Regions from separate parts of the Streptomyces sp. NPDC058697 genome, predicted to be linked through region 1. Evidence: riboswitches for the same ligand, from Rfam matches in the RefSeq annotation. Region 1 holds a riboswitch; each other region holds the start of a gene.
What was found. Region 1 has a riboswitch for S-adenosylmethionine ahead of thrC (threonine synthase). Riboswitches for the same ligand answer to the same signal wherever they lie in the genome.
Positions count from the first base shown of each region.

Region 2: it holds a riboswitch for S-adenosylmethionine, as region 1 does, so the genes downstream of both, ACFWXQ_RS41700 (aminotransferase class V-fold PLP-dependent enzyme) here and thrC (threonine synthase) in region 1, are expected to answer to the same signal.
Region 3: it holds a riboswitch for S-adenosylmethionine, as region 1 does, so the genes downstream of both, ACFWXQ_RS03765 (glutathione S-transferase C-terminal domain-containing protein) here and thrC (threonine synthase) in region 1, are expected to answer to the same signal.

Region 1 covers NZ_JBHXSU010000023.1:95,985-103,532, forward strand. The annotation lists gene ACFWXQ_RS36910 (extracellular solute-binding protein) at 1-786, shown strand, start outside; gene ACFWXQ_RS36915 (DUF3263 domain-containing protein) at 898-1,137, shown strand; gene otsB (trehalose-phosphatase) at 1,397-2,248, shown strand; gene ACFWXQ_RS36925 (trehalose-6-phosphate synthase) at 2,379-3,788, opposite strand; gene ACFWXQ_RS36930 (glucosyl-3-phosphoglycerate synthase) at 4,010-4,957, opposite strand; SAM riboswitch class I at 5,174-5,331, shown strand; gene thrC (threonine synthase) at 5,349-6,653, shown strand; gene ACFWXQ_RS36940 (MoaD/ThiS family protein) at 6,783-7,058, shown strand; gene ACFWXQ_RS36945 (cold-shock protein) at 7,514-7,548, shown strand, end outside.
Region 2 covers NZ_JBHXSU010000032.1:24,255-31,802, forward strand. The annotation lists gene ACFWXQ_RS41680 (ATP-binding protein) at 1-1,084, shown strand, start outside; gene ACFWXQ_RS41685 (response regulator transcription factor) at 1,131-1,793, shown strand; gene ACFWXQ_RS41690 (SLC13 family permease) at 1,938-3,356, shown strand; gene ACFWXQ_RS41695 (glycerate kinase) at 3,434-4,636, shown strand; gene ACFWXQ_RS41700 (aminotransferase class V-fold PLP-dependent enzyme) at 4,712-6,094, opposite strand; SAM riboswitch class IV at 6,258-6,374, opposite strand; gene trpD (anthranilate phosphoribosyltransferase) at 6,597-7,548, opposite strand, start outside.
Region 3 covers NZ_JBHXSU010000001.1:878,214-885,761, forward strand. The annotation lists gene ACFWXQ_RS03745 (SpoIIE family protein phosphatase) at 1-2,225, opposite strand, end outside; gene ACFWXQ_RS03750 (NtaA/DmoA family FMN-dependent monooxygenase) at 2,268-3,668, opposite strand; gene ACFWXQ_RS03755 (LLM class flavin-dependent oxidoreductase) at 3,691-4,956, opposite strand; gene ACFWXQ_RS03760 (putative leader peptide) at 5,032-5,154, opposite strand; SAM riboswitch class IV at 5,434-5,579, shown strand; gene ACFWXQ_RS03765 (glutathione S-transferase C-terminal domain-containing protein) at 5,789-6,484, shown strand; gene ACFWXQ_RS03770 (tetratricopeptide repeat protein) at 6,619-7,548, shown strand, end outside.

The sequences.
Region 1 (7,548 bases):
GACGCGGGCCTCACCCCGCCGCGGACCTGGGACCAGCTCGCGTCCGACGCCGAGGTCCTCAAGTCGCGTGGCGTGAAGTACCCGTACGCGCTGCCCCTCGGACCCGAGGAGGCGCAGGCCGAGACGATGATGTGGCTGCTGAGCGGCGGCGACGGCTACACCGACACGGTCGGCTCGTACGGGATCGACTCCGAGCAGAACATCGAGACCTTCACCTGGCTCAAGGAGAAACTGGTCGAGAAGGGGCTCACCGGACCCGTCGCGCCCGCGAATCTCAACCGTGCGCAGGCGTTTGCGGCGTTCACTCGCGGCGAGGTCGGGATGCTGAACGGCCACCCCACGCTCATGCAGGCCGCCGCGGCGAAGGGCGTGAAGTTCGGCATGGTGCCGATGCCCGGGATCAACGGGCGCTCCAAGGCCACCATGGGCGTCGCCGACTGGATGATGGCCTTCAAGAAGCCCGGGCATGCCGAGCAGGTCGGGGACTTCCTCGACTACGTCTACAGCGAGAAGAACGTGCTCAAGTTCTCGCACGAATACGATCTGCTGCCCGTGACCACGTCGGCGTCCGAGGCGATGTCCGCCGACGAGTCCGACGCGGATCTTGTCGGTTTCCTCGACGAGTTGCCCAACGCCGAGTTGTATCCCGTGGCCAAGACGTCCTGGGCGGCTGTCAGCGCGGACATCAAACAGCAGATAGGCAAGGCCGTGAGCCCGAAGGGCAGTCCGGCGGCGATTCTGGGGCAGTTGCAGAGGGCCGCTGCCGCGGAGGAGAACGCGTCTTAGCTCCGCTGGTTGGTCGTTGGTCGGGTGCGGGTCCGTGGGGGCTGGTCGCGCAGTTCCCCGCGCCCCTTTCGGGGCGGGGCTCTGTCGGTGGTAGCGGCTAGCGTGCTGGGCATGGAAGACGCGGAGCTGACACCCCAGGAGCTTGCCGTTCTTGCGTTGGAGCGGCGGGGGTGGGGTACGCCGGGGGCCAAGGAGCGGGCGATACGGGAGGAACTGGGGCTGGCCCCCGTCCGCTACTACCAACTCCTGAACGCCCTCCTGGACGCGCCGCGGGCTCTGGCCCACGACCCCGTCACGGTCAATCGGCTGCGACGGGTGAGGGATGTGCGCCGAGATGAGAGGGAGGGGTGAGGGTTTTCTTCGCCCCCGCCGCCCCTACCCATTCCCGTCCCCTGGGGCTCCGCCCCAGACCCCGTCCGTAGCGATTTCGGGTGCGGGTTCGTTGTGGCTGGTCGCGCAGTTCCCCGCGCCCCTAGGTGCCTAGGGGCGCGGGGAACTGCGCAGTCTTTTGGTCTTTTGGGGGTTCGGGGGCGGAGCCCCTGAGTCAGGGACGGGAATGGGTAGGGGCGGCGGGGGCGAAAGACTCCCCGGCCGCGGATAGGGTCGCGGCATGGCCAGTCACCCCGAGTCATCGTCGATGCCGACCCCCGTGACCCCGGCGGGCCGAGACGGCCTCGAAGCCATCATCGCGCGGCCCACCACCGCAGTCCTCGCATTCGACTTCGACGGCACCCTCGCCCCGATCGTCCCGGACCCAGAACAGGCCCGCGCCCACCCGGACGCCGTACCCGCCCTGGCGGCACTCGCCCCGAAGGTCGCCTCCGTCGCCGTAGTCACCGGACGACCGGCCGGCGTGGCCGTACGCCACGGCGGCTTCGCCGGAGTCCCCGGCCTGGAGCACCTCGTCGTGCTCGGCCACTACGGGGCGGAACGCTGGGACGCAGTCACCGGAACCGTCCAGGCCCCCGCCCCCCACCCCGGCGTGGCAGAGGCCCGCGCCGAACTCCCCGGCTTCCTCGACGCCATCGGCGCCTGGCAGGGCACCTGGATCGAGGAGAAGGGCAGGGCCGTCGCGGTCCACACCCGCCGCGCCCAGGACCCCCAGGCCGCCTTCGAGGCCCTCCGCGAACCCCTCGCCGAACTCGCCACCCGCCACGGCCTGATCGTCGAACCGGGAAGAATGGTCCTGGAACTGCGCCCGCCCGGCATGGACAAGGGCGTCGCCCTCATCGAGTACGTACGCGACGTCGGCGCCGAGTCGGTCATGTACTGCGGCGACGACCTCGGCGACCTCCCAGCCTTCGCCGCCGTGGACAAACTCCGCTCCGACGGCACCCACGGCCTCCTAGTCTGCAGCGGCAGCAACGAGGTCACAGAACTCTCCGACCGCGCGGACTTGGTGGTGGACGGCCCGGAGGGGGTAGTCCGCCTACTGGCTGCTTTGGCGACTGAGCTGGCGTAATTAAGGGGCGCGGGGAACTGCGCAATCTTTTTGCTTTTAGGGGCGCGGGGCGGTGACATTTGCGGCTCCGCCGCGGGGCGCGCCCAGCCCCCACACACCCGCACGGTCCAAACAACCCCGCGCCAGCGAACTACGAGTCCAGCGCCTGCAACTGGTCCAGAAACCACTGCGCCGGAGGCAAAGCGGTGGCAGCCGCAGCCAACCGCTTGGTCCTCTCCGCCCGTTCCCCCACCGGCATCGTCAACGCCTCATGCAACGCCCGGGCCGTCCCCGAAACGTCATACGGATTCACGACAACCGCATCCTCGCCCAACTCCTCGTACGCCCCCGCCTCCCGCGAAAGCACCAGCACGCACCCGTCGTCCGACACGACCGGCACCTCCTTGGCGACGAGGTTCATACCGTCCCGGATGGGGTTGACGAGGGCCACGTCCGCCAGCCGGTAGGACGCCAGGGAACGCGCGAAGTCGTCCTTGAGGTTCAGCAGGACCGGGGTCCAACCGGGCGTCCCGTACTGGGAGTTGATCTCGTCAGCGACCCGCTGCACCTCGGCCGTGTAGTCGCGGTAGACCGCCAGGTCCTGCCGCGACGGGTACGCGAACGCCACGTGCACCACCCGCTCGCGCCACTCCGGTCGGTCCTCCAGCAGCTCCCGGAACGCCAGCAGCCCGCGCACGATGTTCTTGGACAGCTCGGTCCGGTCCACCCGCACGATCGTCTTGCGGGCACTGCCGTCGGGAGCCGTGCCGATCTGCTCCCGCAGTACCGCCAGCCGCTCGTCCACGTCCGGCCGGTGCGAGCGCTCGCGCAGGAAGTCCGCGTCCGCCCCGAGCCCGTGCACCCCGATCCGCGTACCGGAGGGGATGCCGGGACCCAGGACGGCGTGACAGCAGTCCGTGAACGCGTCCGCCCACCGCTGGGTGAGGAACGCGGCCCGGTCCGCCCCGAGGATCCCGCCGAGCACCTTCGCCGCGATGTCGTCCGGCAGCAGCCGGAAGTACTCCGGCGGAGCCCAAGGGGTGTGCGAGAAGTGCCCGATCCGCAGGTCGGGGCGGAGCTCGCGGAGCATCCGCGGGACGAGGGTCAGGTGGTAGTCCTGCACGAGGACGGCCGCGCCCTCCGCGGCCTCCTCGGCCAGTGCCTCGGCGAAGGCGTGGTTGTACGTCTCGTACGCCGCCCACTGGCGCCGGAACTCCTTGTCGAAGACCGGCTCCAGCGGTGTCTGGTAGAGCAGGTGGTGGACGAACCACAGCGCGGAGTTGGCGATGCCGTTGTACGCGGCCTCGTGGGTGTCGGCGTCGATGTCCAGCATCCGTACGCCGTCCTCGCCCTCCCCGCGTCGTACGGCCTCGCGGTCGCCGTCGCCGAGGGCCGAGCACACCCACAGGGCACCCGCGTCCGGGCCGATCGCGGAGAGGCCGGAGACGAGGCCGCCTCCGCCGCGCTTGGCCGTGAGCGCCCCGGTCTCGTCCAGGGTGTACGCGACCGGGCCGCGGTTGGAGGCGACCAGGATGTTGTGGGTGGCGCGGGTGGAGACCATGCCTCGAAATCTAGCCCCCGCCGTAAACGCTCAAACGTTCCCACTCGCCGTGGTGCGTGAGGTGTGCCTCGCCTGGCCGCCGGTGGGGGCGGGCCGCGCAGTTCCCCGCGCCCCTTTTAGGGGCGCGGGGAACTGCGCAATCTTTTGCTTTTAGGGGCGCGGGGAACTGCGCGACCAGCCTCCGCGGCGCCGCAGACAACAACGGCGCACCCCGCGGAGCGCTACGCCGCTTTCCTCTCCACGTACTCCTCGATCTCCGCCATCGGCGGCCTCTCCTCCATGTCCACCGAGTACGTGCGGGGCTCGAAGCCGTTCTCGCCGCGTTCGAACTGGGTGAGGGAGGGGCGGATCATGTGGCCGCGGGCCAGCCGGAGCTGGGCGGTGCGGTAGATCGCGGCGGACATGCGGCCCAGGGCCTGGCCGTCCTGGTGGCGGTGTTTGCGGACGCCGACGTCGACCTGGGCCAGGGCGTCCAGGCCCACCAGGTGCAGCGAGTCGACCAGCATGCCCAGCTCGACGCCGTATCCGACGGGGAACGGGAGCTGTTCGAGGAGGGAGCGGCGGGCCGCGTACTCCCCGCCCAGCGGCTGGACGAAGCCGGCCAGCTGCGGCCAGTGCATGTTCAGCAGCGGGCGGGCCATGAGTTCGGTGACCCGACCCCCCTGACCTGCGGCGGAGCCCAGCGGGCGGTCGTACATCGCCTTGACGAGGTCCACGCCCGGTTCGGTGAGCAGCGGGCCGACGATCCCGGAGACGAAGTCCGCCGAGAACTCCTTCAGGTCCGCGTCGACGAAGGCCACGATGTCCCCGCGGGTGACGAGCAGCGAGCGCCACAGCACCTCGCCCTTGCCGGGGACGGCCGGCAGCCGGGGCAGGATCTCGTCCCGGTGCACGACACGGGCACCCGCCTCGGCGGCGACCTCGGAGGTGCGGTCCGTCGAACCCGAGTCGATCACCACGATCTCGTCGACGAGCGGCACCTTCCCGGTCATCAGCTCACGGCGGATGATCGCGACGATCTCGCCGACGGTCTCCTCCTCGTTGAGCGCGGGCAGTACGACACTCACCGTGGAGCCGTTGGCACGCTTCGCGGCGATGAGTTTCTTGAGCGGGCGGTCCTCGACGGACCAGGAGCGCGTGCTCAGCCAGCGCTCGACGTCTTCCAGCACGTGCGGCTCTCCCTTGCGTTCATTGGGATGCGTGTGCCCGCCGCGGCCTGCAGTGTGGGTTGCGTCACTGTCATCTCGCGGTTCGGACGGCTCTCTCCACCATCCAGGCCTTCGGTTACAGTCTTGAACAACGCTGATGACCATCGCATGTCGGGGGTCGTTGCGTGTACAACCAAATGCACGACCAGAAGCACGACCAAAACCACAACTGAATACCGCTCATCCAGAGGGGCAGAGGGATACGGCCCGTTGAAGCCCCGGCAACCCTCCAGCCGGTCTCGTCCTGATCATCGTCGTTCAGCGCAGCGAGGCTCCCGGCTAGGGAAGGTGCCAAATCCGTCTCACGGCGAAGTGCGTCGTGAGGAAGATGAGGAGAAAGGGCCTCGCCTCCATGGCTGCGCAGACAGTTGCAAGCACCACGAACTCCGCCCCCGCCGCGAACTCCGTCGACCTCGGCCCGGCCGCCGCGCTTTCCTGCCGTGAATGCGGCCACCGCGTCCCGCTCGGTCCGGTCTTCGCCTGCGAGGAGTGTTTCGGCCCGCTGGAGATCGCGTACGACTTCTCGGCCTATGACACCGAGGAGCTCCGCAAGCGGATCGAAGCGGGCCCCGCGAACATCTGGCGTTACGCGCCGCTGCTGCCCGTCCCCGCGGACGTGGCCGACAAGCCCAACATCAACCCCGGCTGGACCAAGCTCGTCCAGGCCGACAACCTTGCGCGCGAGCTGGGTGTCGAGGCCGGCAAGCTCTTCGTGAAGGACGACTCGGGCAACCCGACGCACTCCTTCAAGGACCGGGTCGTCGCCCAGGCGCTGGAGGCCGCGCGTGCCTTCGGCTTCACCACCCTCTCCTGCTCCTCCACCGGCAACCTCGCCGGCGCGGTGGGTGCCGCCGCCGCGCGCGCCGGTTTCCGTTCCTGCGTGTTCATCCCGCACGACCTGGAGCAGGGCAAGGTCGTCATGGCCGCGGTCTACGGCGGCGAGCTCGTCGGCATCGAGGGCAACTACGACGACGTGAACCGCTTCTGCTCCGAGCTGATCGGCGACCCGGCCGGCGAGGGCTGGGGCTTCGTCAACGTCAACCTGCGTCCGTACTACGCGGAGGGCTCCAAGACCCTCGCGTACGAGATCTGTGAGCAGCTCGGCTGGCGGCTGCCGGACCAGCTGGTCGTCCCGATCGCCTCCGGCTCGCAGCTCACGAAGATCGACAAGGGGCTGCAGGAGCTGATCAAGCTCGGGCTTGTCGAGGACAAGCCGTACAAGATCTTCGGTGCGCAGGCCGAGGGCTGCTCGCCGGTCTCCGTGGCGTACAAGGCCGGGCACGACGTCGTACGGCCGCAGAAGCCGAACACGATCGCGAAGTCGCTCGCGATCGGAAACCCGGCGGATGGTCCTTACGTTCTCGATATCGCCCGGCGTACGGGTGGGGCCGTCGAGGACGTGAACGACGAGCAGGTGGTCGACGCGATCAAGTTGCTCGCGCGGACCGAGGGGATCTTTGCGGAGACCGCCGGTGGTGTGACGGTGGGGGTGGCGAAGAAGCTGATCGAGAATGGTCTGCTGGATCCGAGTCTGACCACTGTGGTGCTCAACACCGGGGATGGTCTGAAGACCTTGGATGCGGTTGCTTCCGACACGGGGTTGACTGCGACCATTCGCCCGAACCTGGACTCTTTCCGTGAGGCTGGGCTCGGCTAGTCGTTTCATCCTGCGGGCGCGTGGGGGCTGGTCGCGCAGTTCCCCGCGCCCCTTAAAAGCCAAAAGACTGCGCAGTTCCCCGCGCCCCTCGACGGGGGCGCTTCGCACCCCGACGGAGGTCTTGACCCCATGAGCGTCAACGTTCGTATCCCCACCATCCTGCGTACCTACACGGGCGGTCAGGCCGAGGTTGCTGCCGAGGGGGCGACTCTCGGCGCGGTCATCGCCGATCTGGAGAAGAACCACGCCGGGATCGCCGCCCGGGTCCTGGACGACCAGGGGCAGCTGCGCCGGTTCGTCAACGTGTACGTGAACGACGACGACGTCCGCTTCGAGCAGGGTCTTGAGACGGCGACGCCGGACGGGGCCGGGGTGTCGATCATTCCCGCGGTCGCCGGCGGCTGACCGTCGGGCGGCGCCCCGAGGGCTGATTATTACCTTCGGTAACGGCCGTCACCGAGAGTTCATCGAATTGCCCCCTCCGTGAGAGAAGCGGAGGGGGCAATTCTGTATGGTTGAGCGCGGTACAGTTGGGGAACCTGCTTCGATCCGCACGCCGGGCGCATTGAGATCCCGCCCGAAGCCCGACAAGAAGTAGCCAAAGTGCCCCGCCTTTTTGAGCCTTTTATGGCATTCATGGGGCCCGACTTGCCCTGAATCTTCGTGAATTCTTCACATATTCCCGATCGGTCGTGCCCGGAATTCTCGTCGGATTGACCTGTTGCAGACGGCAGTTGGACGGATACATTCAGCCGCGGTCGACGCGTTCCGGCGCACACCCCCAACCGTTGGGGGGTGAGGTCTGACCCGGATCCGCGAAGTGCGGGTCTGTGCAAGGGCCAGTAATAGGGGAGTTAGGCATGGCTCAGGGCACCGTCAAATGGTTCAACGCGGA
Region 2 (7,548 bases), on a different contig from region 1:
GATCTTCGACTCCGCCGAGTCCACCGGCACGCTGCACCGCGCCGCCGGGGACGTCCGGTGGGCCAAGGTCGCCATCGCCCGCTCCGGCGGTGACCCGGAGGCCGCCTTCGTGGTCGCCTTCCATCCGGGGCGCGAGCACGACCGCGTGGACGAGGTGTTCCGCATCCTGCTCGCCATCTCCGGGGTCGCGCTGCTGATGACGACGGGGATCGGCTGGGTGGTGGCCGGGCGGATCCTCAAGCCGGTACGTCTGGTGCGTACCGCCGCCGCGCAGCTCACCGAGCAGGACCTCACCCGGCGCATCCCGGTCCGTGGCCACGACGACATCGCCGCGCTCGCCGAGACCTTCAACGCGATGCTCGACCGTCTGGAAGGCGCCTTCGCTGCCCAGCGCGAGTTCGTCGACGACGCGGGCCACGAACTGCGCACCCCGATCACCATCGTGCGCGGCCATCTGGAGCTGATGGGCGACGACCCGGCCGAGCGCGAGGAGACCATCCGGCTGGTCACCGACGAACTCGACCGGATGAGCCGCATCGTCGAGGACCTGCTGCTGCTCGCCAAGGCCGAGCGCCCGGACTTCGTCACGCCCGAACCGGTGCAGCTCGCCGAACTCACCGCCGATGTCTTCGTCAAGGCCCGCACCCTCGGCGACCGCCACTGGGAACTGGCCGAAGTCGCCGACGGGGAAGCCCAGTTGGACCCGCAGCGCATCACCCAGGCAATGGTCCAGCTCGCCCAGAACGCCGTGCAGCACACCGTCCCCGGCCAGTCGATCCGGATCGGCTCGCGCGTCATCGGCTCGCGTGTCGCCGGCGACCGCATCGAGTTGTACGTCGCCGACTCGGGCCCCGGTGTGCAGCCGCAGGACGCCGAGGTGATCTTCGAGCGGTTCCGGCGCGGCACCTCCCGGCGCGGCACCCGGGGCAGCGGCGCGGGCCTCGGCCTGTCGATCGTGCGGGCCATCGCGGAGGGGCACCGGGGCGGGAAGGTCCGGCTGCGGCAGACCCCGGGCGGCGGGGCCACCTTCGCCGTCGTGCTCGACTCGGTGCCGGACCCGCTCCTTGAGGCGGACCGCGCATGAACACCCGTACCACCCGTACTGCCTGTACCGGAAAGGCCTGTTGGACATGAAGCGCATCCTGATCGTCGAGGACGAGGAGCGCATCGCCTCCTTCGTCGAGAAGGGCCTGCGCGCGGGCGGCTTCACCACGACCGTCGTCGCGGACGGCGACTCCGCCTACGAGTACGCGCTCACCGGCGGCTTCGACCTGGTGATCCTGGACATCGGGCTGCCCGGCCGGGACGGGTTCACCGTGCTGCGCGAACTGCGTGAAGCCCGGGTGACGGTCCCGGTGATCGTGCTGACCGCCCGGGACTCCGTACGCGACGCGGTGGCCGGTCTGGAGGGCGGCGCCGACGACTGGATGACCAAGCCGTTCCGGTTCGAGGAACTTCTTGCGCGGGTGCGGCTGCGGCTGCGTACGGCGGCGGGGGTTCCCGAGGTCACCGTGCTGCGCGGGGGTGACCTCACGCTGGATCTGCGTACGCGGCGGGCTCGCGCGGGCGAGCGGGTGGTTGACCTGACGGCCCGTGAGTTCGTGTTGCTGGAGCTGTTTCTGCGGCATCCCGGGCAGGTTCTGTCGCGTGAGCAGATCCTGTCGCATGTGTGGGGGTATGACTTCGATCCGGGGTCCAACATCGTTGATGTGTATGTGCGTTCGCTTCGGAAGAAGCTTGGGGTTGAGCGGGTGGAGACCGTGCGGGGGATGGGGTATCGGCTCCCGGTGTGAGTGGGCTGTTGGGTCGGTCGTTGTTCGGCTGCGGGCCGGACCTGGCTGATCGCGCAGTTCCCCGCGCCCCTTACGGGGCTCGCGTGAAGGTTCCCTCATCTGGGGCTCATTGGGGGCTCACGGGGCGGTTGAACTCTTGGTGTCGTGAGTCTGAATCTCCGGCAAGCCGCCGCTCTCTGTGTGGCCCTGAGCCTCTGTGCCCTGCTGATCGTGCCCGGCAACTTTCCCGGGCTCGGTGGTGACGCGCGGCTGACGCTGGCCGTGTTCACGCTGGCGACCTGTGCGTGGATCGGTACGCCCATCGACGACACGTACATCGCCCTCGGTGCGGGACTCGCGCTGACGGTGACCGGTGTGATCAGCAGCGAGACGCTCTTCGGCACGCTCGGGGACTCGACGGTCTGGCTGCTGATCTGTGCGTTCGTGCTGGCGGCGGCCGTGGCCCGGACCGGGCTCGCGGGGCGGGCGGCGGCCTTCCTCGTCGGCGGGGCGCGCAGCGTCAGGCAGTTGGTGCATCTGACGACGGCCGCGCTGGTGGTGACGGCCTTCGCGGTGCCCGCGACCTCCGGACGGGCGGCGCTCGCGCTGCCGGTGTTCCTCGCGCTCGCCAAGGTGCTGGCCGACCGGAAGCGACTGGTCGTGATGCTGGCGCTGCTCTTTCCGACCGTGATCCTGCTGTCGGCGGTGGCGACCCTGATCGGTGCGGGTGCGCATCTGATCACGGTGTCGGTGCTGTGGGAGACGACCGGGGACCGTATCGATTTCACCCAGTGGCTGCTGCTCGGGCTGCCGTTGGCCGTGGCGTCCTCCCATCTGGCCGCCGAGACCGTGCTGTTGACGACGACTCGGCGAGCGGACCGCCGAACTCCCGTACGGATCACGGCCGATGACATCCAGCAGCACAGCGAGCAGCCGGTCACCGGCACCTGGTCGCCCGCCGAGTCGCGGTGCGCGCTGCTGCTCGCCACGGTGGTCGCGCTGTGGTGCAGCGAGCCCCTCCACCAGGTGTCCCCCGCGGTCGTCGCCCTGATCGGCGCGGTCGTCGCGGCCTCGCCCGCCCTCGGGACCGTGGGCCTGAAGGACGCACTGAAGACCGTTCCCTGGTCGCTGCTCCTCTTCATGGCCGCGACGATGGCGATGGGGGTCGCGCTCGCGGACTCGGGAGCGGCGGGATGGCTGGTGTCCGGGCTGCCGGGGGACGTGGCCCCGTGGCTGTTCCTCGCGCTCGTCGTCGCGGTGAGCACGGCCGCGCATCTGGTCCTCCAGTCCCGCTCCGCCCGCTCGTCCGTCCTCGTGCCGCTGGTGGTCGCGGCGGCGGTGGGTACGGGGGTCAACCCGGTCGCCGCCGCGCTGGCGTCCACGGCCGCGGCGGGCTTCTGCCACACGCTCCCGGCCTCGGCCAAACCGGTCACGCTCTTCGCCGAGATACCCGGCACACCGACGTACACCCCGCGCGACCTGCTGCGCCTGTCCGCGGTCCTGGCCCCGCTGACGGCCGCGCTCGTCCTGCTCTTCGCCCTCACCGTGTGGCCGCTGCTCGGCGTACCGGTCCTGAAGCCCTGAAGCCGCCAAGCCCGTAGGCCCGTAGACCCGCACGCCCGCACGCCCCGCAAGCCGTGAAGTCCTCAAGGAGCCCTCTCATGCTGACCCGTTTCGCCGTCGCCCCCAGTGGCTTCAAGGAGTCCCTGTCCGCCCAGGCCGCCGCCGACGCCATCGCGGCGGGCGTACGCCGTGTCGTACCGGACGCCGAGGTCGACCTGATCCCCCTGGTGGACGGCGGCGAGGGGACGGCCCGGGCTCTGGCCTCGGCGACCGGCGGCCGACTGGTCGCCCTGCCCGCAACCGGCCCGCTCGGCGAGCCCGTGGGCACCCACTTCGCACTGCTCGGCTCCGGATCCGGCACGGGCACAGGCACCGGATCCGACCTCGGCTCCGCCGACACGGCCGTCGTGGAGATGGCGGCGGTGGCCGGCCTCTCCCTCGTCCCGCATGGCCTGCGCGATCCGGGCGCCACCACCACGTACGGCGTCGGCGAGCTGATCCGCGCCGCCCTCGACACGGGCGTACGCCGCATCCTCGTCGGCTGCGGCGACTCGGGTACGTCGGACGGGGGCGCCGGGGCCCTGCAGGCGCTCGGCGCCCGCCTGCTCGACGAGGACGGCTTCGAACTCTCCCAAGGCGGCCGGGAGTTGACCCGCCTGCACCACATCGACCCGAAGGGCCTCGACCCCCGCCTGGCCCATACGGAACTGCTGGTCGCCTGCAACCCGTACAACGTGCTCTGCGGTGAGCGCGGCGTCGCCCGGGTCTTCGGTCCGCAGAAGGGCGCGACCCCCGCGCAGGTCGAGGAGCTGTCCGCGGGCCTGGAGAACTGGGCGTACGTCCTCACCCGGGACCTCCCGGTCACCTGCGACCTGTACGGCGGCCCCGGTACGGGTGCCTCCGGCGGCCTGGGCGCGGGGCTCGCCGCTCTCGGCGCCCGCCTCCTCCCCCGCTTCGAGGTGCTCCTCGACCATCTCGACCTGGACGCCCGCCTCGCCCGCGCCGACCTGGTCCTCACCGCCGAGGGTGCCCTGGACCACCAGACACCGCGCGGCAAGGTCCCGGCCGAGGTGGCCCGCCGCGCCAAGCTGAACGGACGCCCGGTCCTCGCCCTGGCGGGCACCCTCGGCGAGGGCGCCCACACGGTCCCGGGCGTGGACGCCTTCACCGGCATCCTGCCCGCCCCGATGGCCCTCGCCGAGGCCCTCGTACGAGCCTCCGAACTCCTCACCGACGCGACCGAGCGAGCCCTGCGGATGATCCTGCTGGGGGCGGGACTGCCACGAGCGGCGGGCGTGTGAGGGCGGCGGGGCGCGAACCTTCGCGCAGCCACCCGCCGGTCACACAGCCGGTCACACAGCCGGTCACACAGCCGGTCACACAGCCGGGACGCAACGCCCTTCCACTGTGCGGTAGTTCCACTTCGCGCCGTCGCTCACGAGTTCCTTGACGGCCCGGACGAACCGCTCGACGTGCTCGTCCGGGGTGCCGGCCCCGAAGCTGACCCGAATGGCGTTCAGGGACTTCTCGCCGGGCGCCGCCTCGGGGGCACCGCACTCGCCCTGGCTCTGCGGGTCACTGCCGAGGAGGGTGCGTACGAGCGGGTGCGCGCAGAACAGACCGTCCCGCACTCCGATGCCGTACTCGGCGGAGAGCGCGGCGGCGAAGTGCGAGCTGTTCCAGCCCTCGACGACGAAGGAGATGACACCGACGCGGGGCGCGTCGTCGCCGAAGAGCGAGAGGACGCGCACCTCGGGCACCTCGGCGAGCCCGGCCCTGACGGTGTCGATGAGGTGCTGCTCCCGGGCGACCAGCGTGTCGAAGCCGGCCTCGGTGAGGGCCTTGCAGGCGGAGGCGATGGAGTAGGCGCCGATGACGTTGGGCGACCCGGCCTCGTGCCGTGCGGCGCTCTCGTGCCACTCGACGTCGACGCCGCCGTCCACCCGCCGTGAGACCTTCCGCGAGGCACCTCCGCCCGCGAGGTACGGCTCGGCCTCGGTCAGCCAGTCGGCGCGTCCGGCGAGGACACCCGACCCGAAGGGCGCGTACAGCTTGTGCCCGGAGAAGGCGACCCAGTCGACGTCCAACTCCCGTACGGACACGGGGTGGTGGGGCGCGAGCTGGGCGGCGTCGAGCACGATCCGGGCGCCGTGCTCGTGGGCGGCGGCGGCCAGTTCCCGTACGGGCCACAGCTCGCCGGTGACGTTCGACGCGCCCGTGACGCACACGAGCGCCGGCCCGCGGGGGTCCCGCTCGGCGAGCGCACGCTCCAGCGTGGCGACGGCCTCGTCCGGGGTGCGCGGGGCGTTGAGGTAGGTGACGCGGGCGTCCCGCCACGGGAGCAGGGACGCGTGGTGCTCGGTCTCGAAGACGAAGACCTGGCAGTCGGCGGGGAGCGCGGCGGCGAGGAGGTTGAGCGAGTCGGTGGTGGACCGGGTGAAGACGACCTGGTCGCCGTCGCGGCAGTCGAGGAACTCCTCGACGGTCCTGCGGGCGTTCTCGAACAGGTCGGTGGACAGCTGGGAGAGGTACCCGGCCCCGCGGTGCACGCTCCCGTAGTACGGGGCGTACGCGGCCACGTCGTCCCACACCCGCTGCAGGGCCGGGGCGCTGGCGGCGTAGTCGAGCGCGGCGTAGGTGACCTCGCCGCCGGTGACGAGCGGGACCGTGACGTCCCGGCCCAGCACAGGCAGCGACGCGGAGGTGTCACGGCAGACGGCCTGGTCGGCGGCAGTGGAGGCAGCGGTGGAAACAGACATGGCGAACTCCTGTGAGGCAGGCGGGAACACCACGCGAGCGGGTGGAGCTCAAGCGTGGGTGAAGGGTGAAAAGGGGTGTGCGGAGGCGGGGCTCTACGCCCTATCGCATTCGCTTGCTCACAGAAGGCTCCCTCGGACGACCAGGACCCCTGGCGATACGAGGGGTCCGCGCTTGCCGTAGACCTCACTGCCTACGGCCTGGTCTTCACCCGGGGCACCCCGCCACGGACGGAGGGTTGCCGGACAGTCGGCCGGGGCCTGATGACTGTCGCTCATGACCTGCCTGCATCTTGCCACACGATGATCCGACCGCAACCCCGACGTCCGAATACCGGGACGGCCGGGGAGCGACGGGGCCTTTTCTCGCCCCCGCCGCCCCTACCCATTCCCGTCACTTACTCAGGGGCTCCGCCCCCGAACCCCCAAAAGACTGCGCAGTTCCCCGCGCCCCTGAAAAGGGGCGCGGGGAACTGCGCGACCAGCCACAACCCACCCGCAGCCGCTACGCGTTCGTCGCCGCCACCCACCGCTCCAGCGTGGCCTTCGCCGCCCCGGAGTCGATCGCGGCCGCCGCCTTCACCATCCCCGCCCGGAGCTGGTCCGCGAGCGGCCCGTCCCCCGGCGACAGAGCGACGAGCGCCGCCGCCGAGTTCAGCAGCACAGCGTCCCGCACAGGCCCGGTCTCCCCGTTCAGCAGCCGTCGGGCCACATCCGCGTTGTACGAGGCGTCGGCCCCCCGCAACGCCTCCACGGGCACCAGCTCGATCCCCACGTCACGCGGATCGAACGACTCCTCGCGCACCTTCCCGTCCCGCACGACCCACACCCGTGAGGTGGCCGTCGTCGTCAGCTCGTCCAGCCCGTCGTCACCGCGGAAGACGAGCGAGGAGTTGCCGCGCTCGGCGAACACCCCGGCCATGATCGGCGCCATCCGGGGATCGGCACACCCGACGGCCTGCGCCTTCACCTTCGCCGGATTGGTCAGCGGTCCGAGCGCGTTGAAGACCGTACGGATCCCCAACTGCCCGCGCGCGGCGCCCGCGTGGCGCATCGCGGGGTGGAACTTCGCCGCGAAGCAGAAGGTGATCCCGGCCGTCTCGGCGACCTGCGCCACCCGGTGTGTCGGCAGCTCCAGGTTGACCCCGAGCTTCTCCAGCACGTCGGACGCCCCGGAGGCCGAGGAGGCAGCCCGGTTGCCGTGCTTGACGACCTTGGCACCCGTCCCGGCGATGACGATCGCCGACATGGTGGAGATGTTGACGGTCTTCGCCCCGTCGCCGCCCGTACCGACGATGTCGACGGTGTCCCCCGGCACCTCGATCACGTTCGCGTGCTCGTACATCGCCTGGACGAATCCGACGATCTCCTCGACGGTCTCGCCCTTGGCCCGCAGCGCCACCACGAACCCGGCGATCTGCGCGTCGGTCGCCTCGCCCCGCATGATCAGGTCCATC
Region 3 (7,548 bases), on a different contig from region 1:
ACCAGTTCGCTCACGACGAGTTCGGTGACGAAGGCGGCCTCGTCGAGCCCCCAGCGGGTCAGCTGCTCGGTGGCGTACTGCCGGGCCGTGCCGACCAGCGCCGGATCGGACTCCAGGTCCCAGACGGCCACCTGGTCGGCGTCCAGGGCGCGGGTACGGGCCAGGAGCAGCGCCACGTCGTCGGCGGGGCGCTTCGGGAGCAGGGCCTTGAGGACGTTGTCGCAGGCGTCCTCCAGATTCCGGGCCGGGGCGGCCAGTGCGGTGCAGAGGGCGGCGGTGCCCGCGTCCACGTCGACATCGCGTGCCTCGACGAGACCGTCCGTGTAGAGAGCGAGTACGGCGCCTTCGGGCACGTCCAGCTCGGTGGCCTCGAACGGGAGCCCGCCGACGCCGAGCATCGGTCCCGCGGCCACCTCGACGACCTTCACCGTCCCGTCCGGGTACAGCACGACGGGCGGCGGGTGGCCGGCGGAGGCGACGGTGCAGTGGCGGGACACCGGGTCGTACACCGCGTACAGGCAGGTGGCGCCGATCTCGCCGGTCATCGCGCTCTCGTCGGCCGCGAGGTGTCCGACCAGGTCGTCCAGATGCGTGAGCAGTTCGTCCGGCGGCAGGTCGACATCGGCGAGGGTCCAGACCGCCGTACGGAGCCGGCCCATGGTCACCGAGGCGTGGAGTCCGTGTCCGACGACGTCCCCGACGACCAGCGCCACCCTGGTGCCGGACAGCGGGATCACGTCGAACCAGTCGCCGCCCACCCCCGCCTGCGACAGCGCCGGAAGGTAACGGGAGGCGAACTCGACGGCCGCCTGCACCGCCATCACCTGGGGCAGCAGGCTGCGCTGCAGGGCCAGCGCGGTGGTGCGCTCCTTGGTGTAGCGGCGGGCGTTGTCGACGCAGACGGCCGCCCGGCTGGTCAGTTCCTCCGCGAGCGACACATCGTCCAGGTCGAAGGCGTCGGGATGTTCGGGAGTGAGGATCCGTACGAAGACGGCCACGCCCAGTGTCGTGCCGCGCGCCACCAGCGGTACGGCCATCAGCGACAGCTCGTGGTGCTCGCCCTCGCGCAGCTTGGCGGAGCGGGCTCCGTGCTCGGCGAACCAGGTGTCGAGGCCGCTGTCGCCGCTCCGGGTGAGCACCGGCTCGCCGGTGGCCAGGGCGCGGGCCGGCGGGGAGAAGGCCGGGTAGATGTCGGCGGCACCCAGGTCGATGGCCGCCTCCGGCACACCGGGGGTGTCGGAGTGGTGGGCGACCCGGCGCAGCTCCACGCCGCCCTCCACCGGCCCGGTCGACGGTTCCTCGCCCTGGAGCACCGAGTCCAGCAGGTCGACGCTGGCGAAGTCGGCGAGCCGGGGCACGGCCAGTTCGGCGAGTTCACGGGCGGTCTGGATCACGTCGAGCTTGGTGCCGATGGAGCCGGCCGCCTCGTTCAGCAGGGCCAGCCGCTGTCGCGCCCAGTACTGCTCACTGCTGTCGAACCCTGCCAGCGCGGTGCCCAGCAGCTCGCCGGCCTGGTCCCGCACCGGCCACATCTCGAAGCTCCAGGCGTGCATGCGACGGCCGGACGGTGAGCGGGTCCAGCTCTCGTAGTGGACCGGCTGCCCGGTCTCGACGACGATCTCCAGATGGCGCAGGAAGCCGCGGCTGTGCTCGGCGTTCTCCACGGTGTCGGGGAAGTACCGGTGCTGGAACGCGTCCTCGGGCTGCCCCATGACCTGGCACGCGAAGTCGTTCATCCGCAGGTAGCGCTGTCCGGTGTCGAAGATCGACATGGACATCGACGCCTGCTTGAAGGCCAGCTCGCCCAGGGGCCGCTTGTCCAGGGTCCGCTCGCCCGGGGTCCGCTTGTCCAGGGTCCGCTCGCCCGGGATCCGCTCGCCGGGGGGCCGCTCACCCGCTTCCGTGGTCGCGGTGACGACGAACCCCGGCCGCGGCCCCTTCCCGCCCTGCAGCGGGCACATCCGCAGCGCCAGCTCCAGCCGCCGCCCGTCCTTGTGGCGTACGGCCACGACCGCGTCGCCGTGTGTCAGCAGAGCCCGCCGGGCCGCCGCGGGCTCCCCCGCCACCAGCTCCGACGCCGGCCGGCCGGTCACGTCCTCGGCCGTGTGCCCCGTCAGCAGCCGCGCGCCCTCGCTCCAGCCCGTGACATTGCCGCTCGCGTCGACCACCGCCATGGCGTCACCGGCCGTGGCCGCCGGTCCTCCGTCGCGCGGCAATGTCACCATGTGTACAAGAATGGTCCCCTTCGGCATCCGCATCAAGCCAGATCACGAAGCCACGCGCTCACCCGGCCCATCGACGTCGGCATCGGCATTCGTACGGGAATCGGGATGGGCCAGGCCCAGGTGGTCGCGCAGGGTCGTGCCCTCGTACTCCGTACGGAACACTCCGCGCTCCTGGAGCAGCGGGACCACCGTGTCGGCGAAGGCGTCGAGGCCGCCGGGGGTGATGTGCGGGACGAGGATGAAGCCGTCGCTCGCGTCGGCCTGGACGAATTCGTCGATGGTGGCCGCGACCGTGGCCGGGGAGCCGACGAAGTTCTGGCGGTTGCCGGTCTCGATGACCAGGTCGCGGATGGACCAGTTGTTGGCGGCCGCGCGCTCCCGCCACTCACGGGCGGTGGCCAGCGGGTCGCGGTACATCCGCACCTGTGCCCGGCCGCGCGCGATGGTGTGCTCGCCGAGGTCGGGGTCGATGTCGGGCAGCGGGCCGTCGGGGTCGTACGCGGACAGGTCGCGGTTCCAGACGAACTCCAGGTGCTTGATGGCGGTCGCCCCACTGACCTGCCGGCGGCGCACCTCGCGGGCCAGTTCCTCCGCCTCCGCGTCGGTGTCGCCGAGGACGAAGGTCGCGGCGGGCAGGATCAGCAGCTGGTCGGGCGTACGGCCGTAGCGGGCCAGGCGTCCCTTGACGTCCGTGTAGAACGCCTGGCCGTCCTTGAGGGTGGCGTACCGGCTGAAGATCGCGTCGGCGCCTGCGGCGGCGAACTCGCGGCCCTCCTCGGAGTCGCCGGCCTGGAAGATCACCGGGCGGCCCTGCGGGGAGCGCGGCACGTTGAACTGCCCCTCGATGTCGAAGTGTTGGCCCTGGTGGACGAAGGCGCCGGCCTTCGCATCGCGCAGGAAGGTGCCGGTGTCCTGGTCTGCGACGATCTCGTCGCCGTGCCAGGAGTCGAAGAGTTCGTTCGCGGTGGCCAGGAACTCCTTGGCCCGGGAGTAGCGCTCGTTCTGCGGGAGGAAGCCGCCGCGGCGGAAGTTCTCGCCGGTGAAGGCGTCCCAGGAGGTGACGACGTTCCAGGCGGCGCGCCCGTCCGAGAGGTGGTCGAGGCTGGCGAACTGGCGGGCCACCTCGTAGGGCTCGTTGAAGGTGGAGTTGATGGTGCCGGTCAGGCCGAGATGCTGGGTGACGGCGGCTAGCGCGGTGAGGACGGTGAAGGTGTCGGGGCGGCCGACGACGTCCAAGTCGTAGATCCTTCCGCCCTGTTCGCGCAGTCGCAGCCCTTCGGCGAGGAACAGGAAGTCGAACTTGGCGCGTTCGGCGGTCCGTGCGAAGTGCGCGAAGGAGCTGAACTCGATGTGGCTGCCGGCCTCCGGGTCGCTCCACACCGTGGTGTTGTTGACGCCGGGGAAGTGGGCGGCCAGGTGGATCTGCTTCAGCGGCTTGCTCATGGTCCTGCGGTCTCCGTCCGGCTCAGGCGGTGGCGTTGGCAGCGGCGGTGGCGTCGGCGGCAGCGCCAGTGGCGTTGGCGGCGTAGCGGTTGGCCGGGCGGGCGAGTCCGAGCAGTCCGCGCAGGGTGTCGGCCTCGTAGGCGCGACGGAAGGCGCCCCGGCGCTGGAGTTCGGGGACCAGGCCCCGGGTGATGGCCGGCAGGTCGTGGCCGAGGACTGCGGGGCGCAGCCGGAATCCGCTCAGCCCGGCCGACCACAACTCCTGGAGCAGGTCGGCGAGTTGGGCGGGCGTGCCGGTGAACACGCGGGCATCGCTGGTGAACGGCGCTCCCGCGAGGGCGTCGAGACGGTCCTTGCGGGCGGCCGCGACGGACGGATCCTCGTCGAGGAGAACCACCAAGTCGCCGAAGACGTGCAGGGGTTGGCCGGCGCGGCCGGCGAGGGCCTGTTCGGCGCGGATCTCGGCGACGATCGCGCGGGCCTGGTCGGTGTCGTGCGGGGTGACGTAGCCGATGTCGGCGGCGCGGGCCACCAGCCGGTACGGGACACTCTGGTGCGCGAGGGCGCTGACGACGGGCTGGCCCTGGGGCGGGCGCGGGGTGATGGAGGGGCCCTTGACGCTGAAGTGCGGGCCCTCGAAGTCGATGTAGTGGAGCTTGTCGCGGTCGACGAAGCGGCCGGTGGCCACGTCCCGGATCTCGGCGTCGTCCTCCCAGCTGTCCCAGAGCCTGCGCACGACCTCGACGTAGTCGGCCGTCTCGTCGAAGAGTTCGGTCACCACGTCCTGCGTGGCCGGGCTGTCGTAGGCGTCCAGTCGGGGCAGCGTACGGCGGCCGAAGTGCGCGGCCTCGTTCTGTCGTGCCGTCAACTGCACCCGCAGGCCCGCCCGGCCGGAGCTCACATAGTCGAGGGTGGCGATGGCCTTGGAGATGTGGAACGGCTCCGTGTGCGTGGCCACCACGGTCGGCACCAGACCTATGTGGCGGGTCAACGGTGCAATGCGCGCGGCGATGAGCACGGCGTCGAGCCGGCCGCGGACCTGGTCGGTCCGTCCGTCCGGCTCGATGAAGTGCGAGGACTGCAGGCCCAGGCCGTCCTCGAAGGTCACGAAGTCGAGGAGACCGCGCTCGGCCTCGGCGACGAGGCCGGCCCAGTACCCGGCGGTGAACAGTTCCCGGGGCCGGGCCACCGGTTCGCGCCAGGCGGCGGGGTGCCAGCCGGCGCCGTCGAGCGCCACGGCGAGGTGCAGCTGCGCTGAAGAGGGCAGGGCAGAAGGTGCTGAGGACACGGGACGTGTGCCTTCCTGATCGACCGTACGAGAAAGCCGGCCCTCACCGGAGGGCGCGGCCGCGGGGGATACAGGTCAGGAGCAACAGAGCGCGCCGGCTACGCGCAGCAGGTCGATGTGCGGCCGGGAGTAGAGGCGTACGCGATGGAGCGGGGCGGCCTTCGGGACGTTGCGGCGGGACACGGTTCGCGCTCGCACCTGCGTCACCTCCGCCCTTCCGGCCCGGCGGACGGACGTCCGGCCGACCTCGCGTTCGCGGGCCCTCGATCGGGCACCGCCTCCTCGTCAACGGGCACAACAGTACGGCTGTGCCTTTTCTTCCTGCCACAGGGAGATCTTTGTTGAGGGCTCCTCATCACAGGGGATCACAGGGGATCACAGGGGACGAAGCCGGTCCGGCGGCTCCGGCGGCCGGCTGCCCAGCTGTTGAGACGCCGTCTTGACGGTCACGCTGAGCGCATCAACACTGACGGAGACGGTCACGATTGCCAGCGCCCGTCGTGCGGGGACTCCCCGTTCGTGCGGTCATCGGCCCCGGCCCGCTGGCAGGCAACCCTTCCACCGCGACGGGGTGCCCCGGGTGACGACCGGGTTCCGCCGGAGCGGCGGGGCAAGCGTGGTCTCGCGTCTCGCGAGCCCCGACGGCAGGACCGGTGGGAATTGTCCAGGAACGGCTTGACGAGGCGCCTGCACATCGATTTGTCGCGTGTCTCCAGCGCTTACTGATCCGCTACGCGTCCGACCGATCCGGACCTGTACGGCAGCGCAGTCACTCCGTTCCGCCACTGGCGCCCACGAGGCGGCCAGGGCCCCCGCGTCCCCCTGGAGAGTCATGCCCGAGACAGTTTCCCGCGGTTCCAGCAGCCCTGACACCTTCACGACGACGGCCTCCCGTGCGGCCACCGCCCACTCGTCCGGCCGCGGCGCGGCCGCCGTCGGTACGTCCGTCCCCGGTCCGGCCGCCCGTCCGCACCGCTTCCGCGGCCGTATCGGTGTCGGTCTCGCCGGCGGCTTCTACCCGGCGCCGCACCGCTATCAGCTGTATCTGTCCGAGGCCTGTCCCTACTCGGGGCGTGTGGCGGTCGTCCTCGACCTGCTCGGCCTCAAGGGCTCGCTCACCACCACGGTCCTGAAGCTCCCCGCCGAGACGCCGGACGCCTTCGCATCGCTGCGCGGCGCCTACGAGGCGACCTGGCACCACTACGACGGCCCGCTCACCGCACCCGCGCTGTGCGACCGCTGGAGCGGACGCGTCGTCAGCAACCACGCGCCCGACATCCTCCGCGACCTCGCCGGCCTGCTCGCCGACGGAGCGTGCGAGTCCGCCCTGGACCGGCTCGACCGGCAACTCGCCCGCCACCCCTATGTGTTGGGCGATGAGCTCAGCACCGCGGACAGGGACCTCTGGGTGACGCTCACCCACCTCGACCACTTCAACGCGGCCGGCACCCTCGCCGCGTACCGCCACATCGAGGAGTACGTACGACGCCTCGGCGATCACCCGGACCTCTCCGTCGACGAGCGCTGACCGCTGAGCGCAGGCACACGGCCAGGTGTGACAACTGCGCGGCAGTGGGCCGGAATACCCCTTCCGGATATGCCGATGAGGGAGATAGAGAAAGGGAATAGTGAGGGAGTTGTAAAACGGCGGGCGGGGGACGCATGCGCATTCAGGTACTCGGGCCGGTCTGCGCCTGGCGGGACGGCACCCGTCTCGACCTCGGTTCGCCCCAGCGCCGCGCGGTACTCGCCCTGCTCGCCGTGTCCCGTGGACAGCAACTGCCGTTCTTCGGGATCGCGGACGCGCTGTGGGGCGAGCGCCCGCCGGCGACCGCGTCGAACGTCGTCCAGACCCACATCAAGCACCTGCGCCACCTGCTGGAACCGGACCGGCCACCACGCGCCCGGAGCGCGGTGCTCCCCCGGCTCGGCGACGGCTACGCGCTGCGGGTCCCGCACGGCGCCATCGATCTGCTGCGCTTCAGGGCCCTGGTCGCCGGGGCGGTGACCGTACGACGGGACGGCCGGGGCGGCGGCCAGGAGCGGGCCGCCGCGCTGCTGACCGAGGCGCTCGGGCTGTGGCAGCAACCGCCCCTCGCGGACCTGCCCTTCCTCTCCGCGCACCCGATGGTCGTCGCGCTGGCGGAGGAACATCGTGGTGCGGTCGCCCAGTACGGCGAGGCCATGATCGCGGCGGGCCGGAGCGCCGACGCGCTGCCCGTCCTGGAGGAGGCCGCGGTCGCGCAGCCGCTGGACGAGGACGCCCAGGCCCGGCTCATCCGGGCGTACGAGGCCGTCGGGCGACGTGACCAGGCGGTCGCCGTCTACCGGCGGAGCCGCCGTCGGCTGGCCGACGAGCTCGGCGTCGACCCCGGCCCCGCGCTGGCCGAGGCGTATGCCGCCCTGCTGCGCCGCCGCCCCCGGCCTTCCGCTCCCGGCGGCGGCCATGACACGGCAGGTGCCGCCGAGTTGGCCGCGCAGGTGCCCGCCCACGTACCCCCGTACCCGCCCTCGGCGCACCGATTACCCGCGCAACTCCCGGCCGACGTACCCGATTTCGCGGGCCGTGACCCCGAACTGTCCGCACTGGAC